3 regions of the Streptococcus hepaticus genome follow, and region 1 is predicted to be linked to each of the others. Evidence: predicted binding sites of a transcription regulator. Region 1 holds the regulator's gene; each other region holds the start of a gene.

Region 1 (3,285 bases):
ATCATTGTTCAAGGTGATTTGACAGAGACGCTCTCTTATAAAGATGTCACATCAAGTGTTCTGAAATATTTTGAACAATCCTATAATCAAATTCAATTGTAAAACTGAGGTCTTCGGACTTCAGTTTTTTTACGAATAGATTAGGTAAGGAGGAACTTATGTATCAAGTATCATTTCAAGAACAGTCCCTGCAACCTAGAGAGCGCTTAGTAGAAGTGGGCGCAGAGAAGCTGAGCAATCAGGAATTATTGTCCATCTTTATCCGTACAGGTACCCGAAAAGAACCAGTCTCTGTCGTTTCCAATCATTTGCTCTCCAAATTAGAAACCTTGTCTTCGTTAGCTGACCTTTCTTTGGAAGAACTCCAAGAATTAACGGGGATCGGTCGTGTGAAAGCTATAGAAATCAAAGCCATGATCGAACTTGGGAAGCGAATCAATCAGTCTGAATTACAGAAACGGGAGCAGATATTGGGAAGTGAGAAACTGGCTCTGAAGATGATTCAAGAAATTGGGATGAAAAAACAGGAACACTTGGTTGCTCTGTACCTCAATACCCAAAATCAAATTATTTCCCAGCGCACCATTTTTATTGGAAGCGTAAACCGAAGTATTGCGGAACCAAGAGAAATCCTGCACTATGCCGTCAAATGCATGGCAACCTCTATTATTATCATCCATAATCACCCATCAGGGTCTGTACAGCCAAGTAAAAATGATTTGCTTTTTACAGACAAATTAAAAAAGTCCTGTGAAACACTAGGACTCGTACTTTTAGACCACTTGATTGTGGGCCAGGATGACTATTATAGCTTCCGAGAAGAAAGCGAATTAGCTTAAAGTTTTTGAACAAAGTAGTCAAAAATAGCCTGCTGCTGAGAATTTACTCCCCGCATGAGTTCAGGATGCCATTGAACACCTAAAAACGGCCTACCGTCATTCGTTGTTATAGCTTCAATTATTCCGTCTTGACTAGACGTCGCAATAACTGTTAAGTTGGTAGCGAGGTCTTTTATGGCTTGATGGTGGAAGGAGTTGACACTTGCTGATTTTCCTAAAATAGCTGATAATACTGTATTTTCTAGAATATCAATTTGATGCTGCGGTAAATCTGCTTCCATTTCCTGCCAATGGCTGGGAATATCTTGATGAAGACTACCACCCATGGCAACATTAAATAGCTGAAGCCCACGGCAGATAGCTAAAATAGGCTTGTTTTGCAAACGTGCTTCTTTAATCAATTCTAATTCAAAGAGATCGCGTTCTAGCAGGTAATCGTCGCTGATAATGGTCTGCTCTTCATTATAAAAGTGGGGGAGAACATTTTGTCCCCCTGTTAAAATCAATTTATCAATCATGGCCACATACTGGGCAGCATATTTAGGCTCAGCTAGCGGCATGACAATAGGAAGGCCACCTGCTTCTCGCACCGCTTCAGCAAATCCAGTTGCACAGTAGGACATTCGAGGAGAGACTTTGTCTTCTTTGTCAATGAACTGATTGCCCGTAATTCCAATGATAACTTGCTTCATAAGCTTAGTTTTTACGCATGAAGTAGAGAAGAGTTTGCAACTCACTTGTCAAGTCCACATACTGTACAACGACATCTTTTGGAACAGTTAGATTGACTGGTGAGAAGCTGAGAATTCCTTTAACTCCAGCTTCGACCAAGATGTCCGCAACTTCTTGAGCTTTTGAACTTGGTACGGTCAGGATAGCAGTTTGAGCATTAGCTTGTGCAATGCGTTCTTTGAGTTCAGAAATAGCGTAAATCGGCACATTTTCATCAATGCTTCCAATCGCAGGATGGCCATCAGCTTCAAAAGCCATGACAATTTTCATTTTGTTGCGCTCGTGAAAGCGGTAGTGGAGAAGGGCACGACCCATATTTCCGACACCGACCAGCATTACATTTGTAATAGAGTTGTCGTTCAAGATATCTGCGAAGAAGTCCATTAATTTTTTGACATCATATCCAAAACCACGACGCCCTAACTCACCAAAATAGGAGAAATCACGACGAACAGTTGCTGAGTCAATACCAATAGCTTCGGCAATTTCTTTTGAGCTTGCTTTTTCGATATTTTCGCGGTGGAAACGTTTGAAAATCCGATAATACAATGAAAGTCTTTTAGCAGTTGCACGAGGAATAGCTGTTTCTTTTCCGTTTTTCATAATCTTTTCTCCATTCAGTTCTTTATACTTTATTTTAGAACAAGTTTGTGAAAAAAGCAACAATTAGAGCGCAGAAAGGAAGTAAAATAGGCAAAGATCTGTTTATAAATTCTACTTCTTTGGAAAATCTTTAGTTCAGCATAAGATGATATTAATAATATTGTGAGAAAATATTGTAAAAGGAAAAAGGAGAAGAATATGAAAAAACAGTTACTCTATACAGGTGTAATCGTGACCTTGGCACTGTCATTAGGAATTACAGCAACAGCAAAGGCTGAAGAACGCTCTTGGTATAGCTGGCTCATTGAAAAGTATTTTTGGATAAAGGGAGATAAAAAATATTATAGCCCACAAAATGAAGCGGAGTTTGATCATTACGTCAAAAGTGCTGGTGAAGTGGCCAATAAAGGTTTTGACTTACAGCCATCAGAGGTAAATGGCGATTTAAAGACAGATGCTACAACCTATCAAATGCAGATCCACAGCTGGAATGAGGCACCAAATCCAGCTAGTCAAAAAGTTATTTTGTATTTACATGGTGGCTCATATTTGAATAATCCAACAAGCTACCATATCGAAATGCTCAATATACTGTCCAGAAGTTTAGATGCTAAAATTGTACTGCCGATTTATCCAAAGGCCCCAACTTACAAATACAGTGATGTTATGCCACATTTAGTTGACTTATATCGCGATATTCTTCAAGAAACCGCTGCTAAGAATGTGACCATCATGGGAGATTCTGCTGGGGGAGGTCTTGCTCTTGGATTAGCCCAAGCTATTCGTGAAGAGAAAGACCGTGGATTTTTAGAGCAGCCTAAAGACATCATTCTTCTGTCCCCTTGGCTAGATGTGACCATGAGCAATCCAGCCATTACTGCTTTTGAAAAGGATGATCCAATTCTATCTGCTTGGGGCTTGAAGCGTGTGGGGACTCTTTGGGCCGGTGGTGCAAACAACACTCAACACCCCTATGTCAGTCCGATGTATGGAGATATGGCAGGTCTTGCAAAAATTACGATGTTCACAGGTACGCATGATATTTTCTATCCCGATATTGCTCTCTTTCATGAAAATTGGAAAGAGAGAAGACCAGGTGATCAGTTAATCG
Region 2 (3,285 bases), on a different contig from region 1:
TAAAAAACGCTGGCACCAGACGCAAGACCTATCTAGTTCCTCGTTTTCTTGGGAAAACGGCAGAGCTGGACAGTCTAAAAACTTCACCAGACGCAACTTCCCCTCAGCCAGCCGATTATCGCCTGACCGAGCAAAACATCCTCACCATTGATCCCATGATTGGAATAACCGAAGAAGATATTGCTCAATTTTTTAAAATCTAAGATACCCACTAATCAAATATTTTCCCCTAAATAGTAAAAATACAAAAACACAAGAGACTCAGAAATAGAGTTCTCTTGCGTTTTTCTTTCTACCCAAAATTCGTTACCGTCACGCCCAGCAGACGAATGCCTTTTGCTGGTTCACCGACCGCCTCAAAAATGTCATGCGCCTGACGCTCGATAACCTCCTCATTTTTAGTGTATTCTTCTAAACTAACGCGTTTGGTCATGGTAGCAAAATCGCCATAGCGTATCTTAACCACCACTGTTTTGCCGACCTTGCCATGCTTGTCCAGACTTTGGCTGACGCGTTTGGCTAAACTTGTCAACTCTTTTTTAGCATCTTCTTCCGTATAAAGGAGCTTGGCGTAGGTCCGTTCCTTACCGATGGACTTGCGGAACCGATTGACCTTGACCTTATTTGAAGAAATGCCCCGCGCCTTCCTGTACAAGTCAAATCCGAATCGTCCAAACTTGTCAATCAAGGTCATCTCAGGGATTTCTAACAAATCCTTGCCTGTAAAAACAGCCATATCATGCAACCGTTCGACCGTTTTCTTTCCCACTCCGTGAAATTTTTCAACAGGCATTTCCGACAAAATCTCTACCGCTTCTTCTGGCAAAATCAAGGTCAGACCATGCGGTTTTTCCATATCAGAAGCAATTTTTGCCAAAAATTTATTATAGGAAACGCCAGCTGAAGCTGTCAACTGTAATTCATTCCAGATATCATATTGAATCATTTTAGCCACCTTGACGGCGGACTTGATTCCTAATTTATTATCTGTTACATCCAAGTAGGCCTCATCAATGGACATAGGCTCCACCAAATCCGTATAGCGCTTGAAAATCTCTCGCACCTGCAAGCCAACTGCTTGGTATTTCTCATAATTCCCCGAAATGAAAATCCCTTGCGGACAACGCTCATAAGCCTCCTTAGAAGACATGGCTGAATGTACCCCGAACACACGCGCTTCATAGCTACAAGTCGAGACCACACCCCGACCACCCGTCTGCCGCGGATCTCTTGCAATGATAACGGGTTTTCCTTTCAATTTCGGATTGTCTCTTTGCTCAATGGCAGCAAAAAAGGCATCCATATCGATATGAATGATTTTTCGTGATGTGTCATTGATCAAAGGAAAAATTAACATAAAGCCTCCGTTTTCTCCTATTATACTCTACTTCCCACTAAAATACCGGATTTGAAAACAGGGGAAATTTATGAAAAACATTGTAAGTTTTTGTAAATTTTTTCAATATTTTTTCAGGAGTTTTGACCTTGTAGAAAGTGTTTACAAGTGGTATAATGAAAGCATTAAAAGTGTTTGCAACACTTAATAAGAAGGAGAAACCTCATGTCAACAAAGGTTAAAACTAAAAATGTAACTGAAGACATTTTCGCCCAAGCCTGGGAAGGATTTGCAGGTACTGACTGGCAAGAAAAAGCTAGCGTATCACGTTTTGTTCAAGCAAACTACACACCATATGATGGTGATGAAAGCTTCCTTGCAGGTGCAACTGAGCGTTCACTCAAAATTAAAAAAATCGTAGAAGAAACAAAAGCTCGCTACGAAGAAACTCGTTTCCCAATGGACACTGATCGTGCAGCATCTATAGCTGACATCCCAGCTGGTTACATCTCAAAAGAAGACGAATTGATTTTCGGTCTTCAAAATGATGAACTCTTCAAACTTAGCTTCATGCCAAAAGGTGGTATCCGTATGGCTGAAACTACTTTGACAGAAAACGGCTACACTCCAAACGAAACATTACATGAAATTTACACAAAACACGTAACTACTGTTAACGACGGTATCTTCCGTGCTTACACTTCAAATATCCGTCGCGCTCGTCACGCTCACACTGTAACTGGTCTTCCAGATGCTTACTCACGTGGACGTATCATCGGTGTTTATGCTCGTCTTGCTTTGTACGGTGCTGAATACTTGATGGAAGAAAAAGTTGCTGACTGGAATGCAGTAAAAGAAATCAACGAGGAAACTATCCGCCTTCGTGAAGAAATCAACTTGCAATACCAAGCATTGCAACAAGTTGTTCGCCTTGGTGACCTTTACGGCGTTGACGTTCGTAAACCAGCCATGAACGTAAAAGAAGCTATCCAATGGGTAAACATCGCCTTCATGGCAGTATGTCGCGTTATCAACGGTGCTGCTACTTCACTTGGTCGTGTACCAATCGTTCTTGATATCTATGCAGAACGTGACTTGGCTCGTGGTACATTTACTGAAAGCGAAATCCAAGAATTTGTTGACGACTTCGTTATGAAACTTCGTACAGTAAAATTCGCTCGTACAAAAGCTTACGATGCACTTTACTCAGGTGACCCAACATTCATCACAACTTCAATGGCTGGTATGGGTGCTGACGGTCGTCACCGTGTAACGAAGATGGACTACCGCTTCCTCAACACTCTTGACAACATCGGTAACTCACCAGAACCAAACTTGACTGTTCTTTGGACTGATAAATTGCCATACAGCTTCCGTAAGTACTGTATGAAAATGTCACACAAACACTCTTCTATCCAATACGAAGGTGTGACTACAATGGCTAAAGACGGTTACGGTGAAATGTCATGTATCTCATGCTGTGTATCACCACTTGACCCAGAAAACGAAGATGCACGTCACAACATCCAGTACTTCGGTGCTCGTGTAAACGTCTTGAAAGCTCTTCTTACTGGTATCAACGGTGGTTACGACGATGTACACAAAGACTACAAAGTATTTGACATCGACCCAATCACTGACGAAGTTCTTGACTTCGAAACAGTTAAAGCTAACTTTGAAAAATCTCTTGACTGGTTGACTGACACTTACGTAGATGCCTTGAACATCATCCACTACATGACTGACAAGTACAACTACGAAGCAGTTCAAATGGCCTTCTTACCAACTAAACACCGCGCTAACATGGGATTCGGTATCTGTGGTTTCGCAAATACTGTTGATACATTGTCAGCTATCAAGTATGCTACAGTTAAAACTATCCGTGATGAAAACGGCTATGTTTACGACTATGAAACAACTGGTGACTACCCACGTTGGGGGGAAGATGA
Region 3 (3,285 bases), on a different contig from region 1:
TAAGCCAAATGTTTCAATTGCCCCAATTGCTTGATATCTTTTCACGGTATTCTCCTTTATGTCTAGTTGTCAATATCATGTACTGACACAATGTCACCGACGGTTGGAATTGGTCTTGGCATCACATTGTGAGCAGTCAATTTACCAATTGCTGCAGCGGCTGCAGCACCTGCTTCAACAGCGGCACGCACAGCAGCTACATCTCCCACTACCATAACAGTCACGAGAGTTGAGCCGACATTTTCATAGGACACGAGTTTTACATCACTTGCTTTGAGCATCTTGTCGCATGCTTCCATAGCAGGTACCAGTCCTAATGTTTCGACCAAGCCCAAGGCTTGTCCACCATAATATCTCATTGATAATTCCTCCGATTATCTTTTGTATTCTGCTGCAACATATTTGTCAACGGCATCTAGGCCATCAGCAGTGATTTTATACAAGATTCTAAGTTTTTGATGTTCGTCCAAATCATAGCCCACTTGTTCCACATAGCAGTTACATTCCAAAGACATGAGATGTTCAAGGAAGAGTGGAACTGTGAATTGTTTTTCGCTTCCGTATTGTGATTTTAAAGCTTCCATGACTTGGTGTACATCAGCTTTTTCAACAGTACTTAAATAATTCAATACAGCCGTTCTTGCTGGTAAAAGTCCCATTTTTATACCTCACTCTTTCTAAATAAATCCAATGGATTGGTCGTTACGATGATAGCCCCCAAGATAACAATGATAGAACCAATGGTAATGGTTGGTGTCAATGCTTGTCCCAAGAAGAGGATACTGAAGAAGACTCCCCAGAAAGCATAAGTGATATTGAGAGACATACCAATTGCTGTACCGACCATAGCATTTGATTGGTACCAAGTGGTATAAGAAATACCTACCAGTGTGCCAGATACGAGCAAGAGGAACATTGGAAGTGGAGCTGCAATCATTTTTGTAAAGAGGCCAGTCGCACCAACCATTGGTACAATGATAATCATTTGAATCAAGCCAGATACAATTTGACGAATGGTAACAGCTACTTCTGAGTCCAACATAGCTCCACCGAAGCTAGAGATACATCCTTCAAGCCCCCAACAAATCGCTGCAAAGACTGCCAGAATAATTCCCAAGGTAAAGTTTGTGGCCCCTTCTGGTTTGACCAAATTTAAGATGACTGCACCTGCTACGCAGAGTACCATTCCCAGTCCAACACGTGGAGTAATTTTTTGTTTTAAGAAGATTGCTGCAAATAAGGCACCGAAAGCGGCCGTTGTAGCAGATACTGGAATCGCAAAGGCTCCTGCAAGTGACAAACCAATCAGATAAGCACCGTTGGCAATTGGCCCTCCTAAGATAAATCCCAATAGCATAATTTTCCCAGGCTTGGTCGCTAAGCTTCTGCCCAGTTCTTTAAATTTACCTGTCCGAATAACATTGAGCAACAGAACACAACCACCAAGAAAGTCATTGATACCTCCCATAACAAAGGGAGCTGCAAAAATGCCAACAGCTGATTTTATCGGATCAAAGCCACTGATAATCATGACAACAAAAGAATAGAGACCATAAAATAAGCCTGAAATGATACCACTCCGAATTCCAATGGCATGGAATTTCTTGGTCAATTCAACCATTTGTTGATGAGCTGTCGCTTGACTTCCATTATTCATATTTTGTCCCATGGAAAAATAACTCCTTATTTCTTTTTATTTTGTTGGTAAGATTGTTTCCACCTCTGTATGAGGGCGTGGAATCACATGCACTGAAATCAATTCCCCAACTCGTTGTGCAGCAGCTGCACCTGCATCTGTAGAAGCCTTCACTGCTCCTACATCACCTCGAACCAAGACCGTGACGAGACCGCCACCGACCAATTCCTTGCCGACCAAGGTCACATTGGCCGCCTTGACCATTGCATCGGCTGCTTCAATTGCACCGATTAACCCTTTTGTTTCAATCATTCCTAATGCTTCAGAACTCATGATACAAACCTCCTTTTTGTTTTATTTTTATTTTTTGTAAGCAATTTAGTATCTGTTTCTTATGTTTGAAAGCGCTTATTGACTAGGTAAAACAGATTATTTTTCGTATGAATGATAGATAAATATTCATCACAACTAGATTGTAAGCCTTTCCATTGCGATAAAGTCAACATTCTTTTAAAAAAATATTTTTTTGTGAATTCTGTTACAAATGGACAATTTTAAATCATTTTTTTCTAATGAAATATTAGTCGGACAGAATTTTCTGAATTATTAGCTCGTTTTTCCTCTTTTCAAACCTTCCCCTTAGGACTAACTTTGAGAAAGGCATACAAAAAAGAAACCTCTCGGCTTCTTTCGCTATTCTGATTTAGAAGATGTCTCGTTCTCTCTCAGTGCCAATTTTTCCTTGACCCGTTCAGCTACCTGATAAGGAACTCCCAGATCAGCAATTTCCTGTAGACTGGCAGCTTGAATTTTAGGAATAGAGCGAAAATGTTTGAGTAAAGCATGTTTGCGCTTAGGACCAAGTCCCTCAATGCCGTCCAATTTGGAGGCAAAGCTATTCTTGGACCGTACCTGTTTGTGGAAACTAATGGCAAAGCGGTGGACCTCATCCTGAATACGTTGCAATAGGAAAAATTCCTGTGAATTCCGTTCCAATTCAACGACCTGTAAAGGATTACCAAAGAGTAATTCATGCGTCTGGTGTTTGTCATTTTTCTGCAAACCCGCAACTGGGATGTATTCCATCTTCAAGCGCTTCAAGCTATCCAACGCAGCATTGACCTGCCCTTGTCCACCATCAATGATAATCAAATCCGGCTCTGGCAGATGCTCCCGCTTGACCCGACTATAGCGCCGATAAATCACTTCCCGCATGCTGGCATAGTCATCTGGACCTTTCACTGTCTTAATCTTGTACTTACGGTAATTGTTCTTGCTAGGCTTACCATCCACAAACAGTATCATGGCAGAAACTGGACTAGTTCCCATAATATTGGAGTTATCAAAGGCTTCAATACGACGTAATCGTCCCAGACCAAGCTTGGCACCCAATTCCTTGGTAGCACCGTGAGTTTTCTTAAGGTCTTTTTCCAGCAAGTCAAATTTCTGCTCCAAACTGACACGAGCATTCTTGATAGCTAGATTGACCAACTGCTTCTTCTCCCCACGCTGAGGTTTGACGACTTTTGCATCTACCAATGCCGCGACAGCCTCTTCATCAATATCCTGAGGAATGAGAATTTCACTGGGAATCAAGTGCTGCTGGTCAAGGTAAAATTGACCAACATACGTCAAAAAGTCCTCTTCCG

The links. The regulator Rex, encoded in region 1, represses fermentation and respiration genes when NADH is low (regulators of the CRP and FNR family bind a similar motif). The targets are predictions, from matches to a motif close to TTGTGAANTANTTCACAA.
Region 2: a site for Rex is predicted at 1,448-1,465, ahead of pflB (formate C-acetyltransferase). Genes of this name have one in related genera too.
Region 3: a site for Rex is predicted at 2,163-2,180, ahead of ACHUFA_RS08530 (BMC domain-containing protein). Genes of this name have one in related genera too.

The regions. Positions count from the first base shown of each region.
Region 1 covers NZ_JBINIY010000009.1:34,488-37,772, forward strand. The annotation lists gene ACHUFA_RS07830 (class A sortase) at 1-102, shown strand, start outside; gene radC (RadC family protein) at 159-839, shown strand; gene ACHUFA_RS07840 (gamma-glutamyl-gamma-aminobutyrate hydrolase family protein) at 836-1,531, opposite strand; gene ACHUFA_RS07845 (redox-sensing transcriptional repressor Rex) at 1,536-2,174, opposite strand; gene ACHUFA_RS07850 (alpha/beta hydrolase fold domain-containing protein) at 2,373-3,285, shown strand, end outside.
Region 2 covers NZ_JBINIY010000003.1:106,514-109,798, reverse strand. The annotation lists gene recD2 (SF1B family DNA helicase RecD2) at 1-203, shown strand, start outside; gene dinB (DNA polymerase IV) at 293-1,357, opposite strand; gene pflB (formate C-acetyltransferase) at 1,562-3,285, shown strand, end outside.
Region 3 covers NZ_JBINIY010000011.1:16,220-19,504, reverse strand. The annotation lists gene ACHUFA_RS08550 (BMC domain-containing protein) at 1-45, opposite strand, end outside; gene ACHUFA_RS08545 (BMC domain-containing protein) at 63-359, opposite strand; gene ACHUFA_RS08540 (hypothetical protein) at 375-659, opposite strand; gene ACHUFA_RS08535 (DMT family transporter) at 662-1,669, opposite strand; gene ACHUFA_RS08530 (BMC domain-containing protein) at 1,694-1,969, opposite strand; gene uvrC (excinuclease ABC subunit UvrC) at 2,330-3,285, opposite strand, start outside.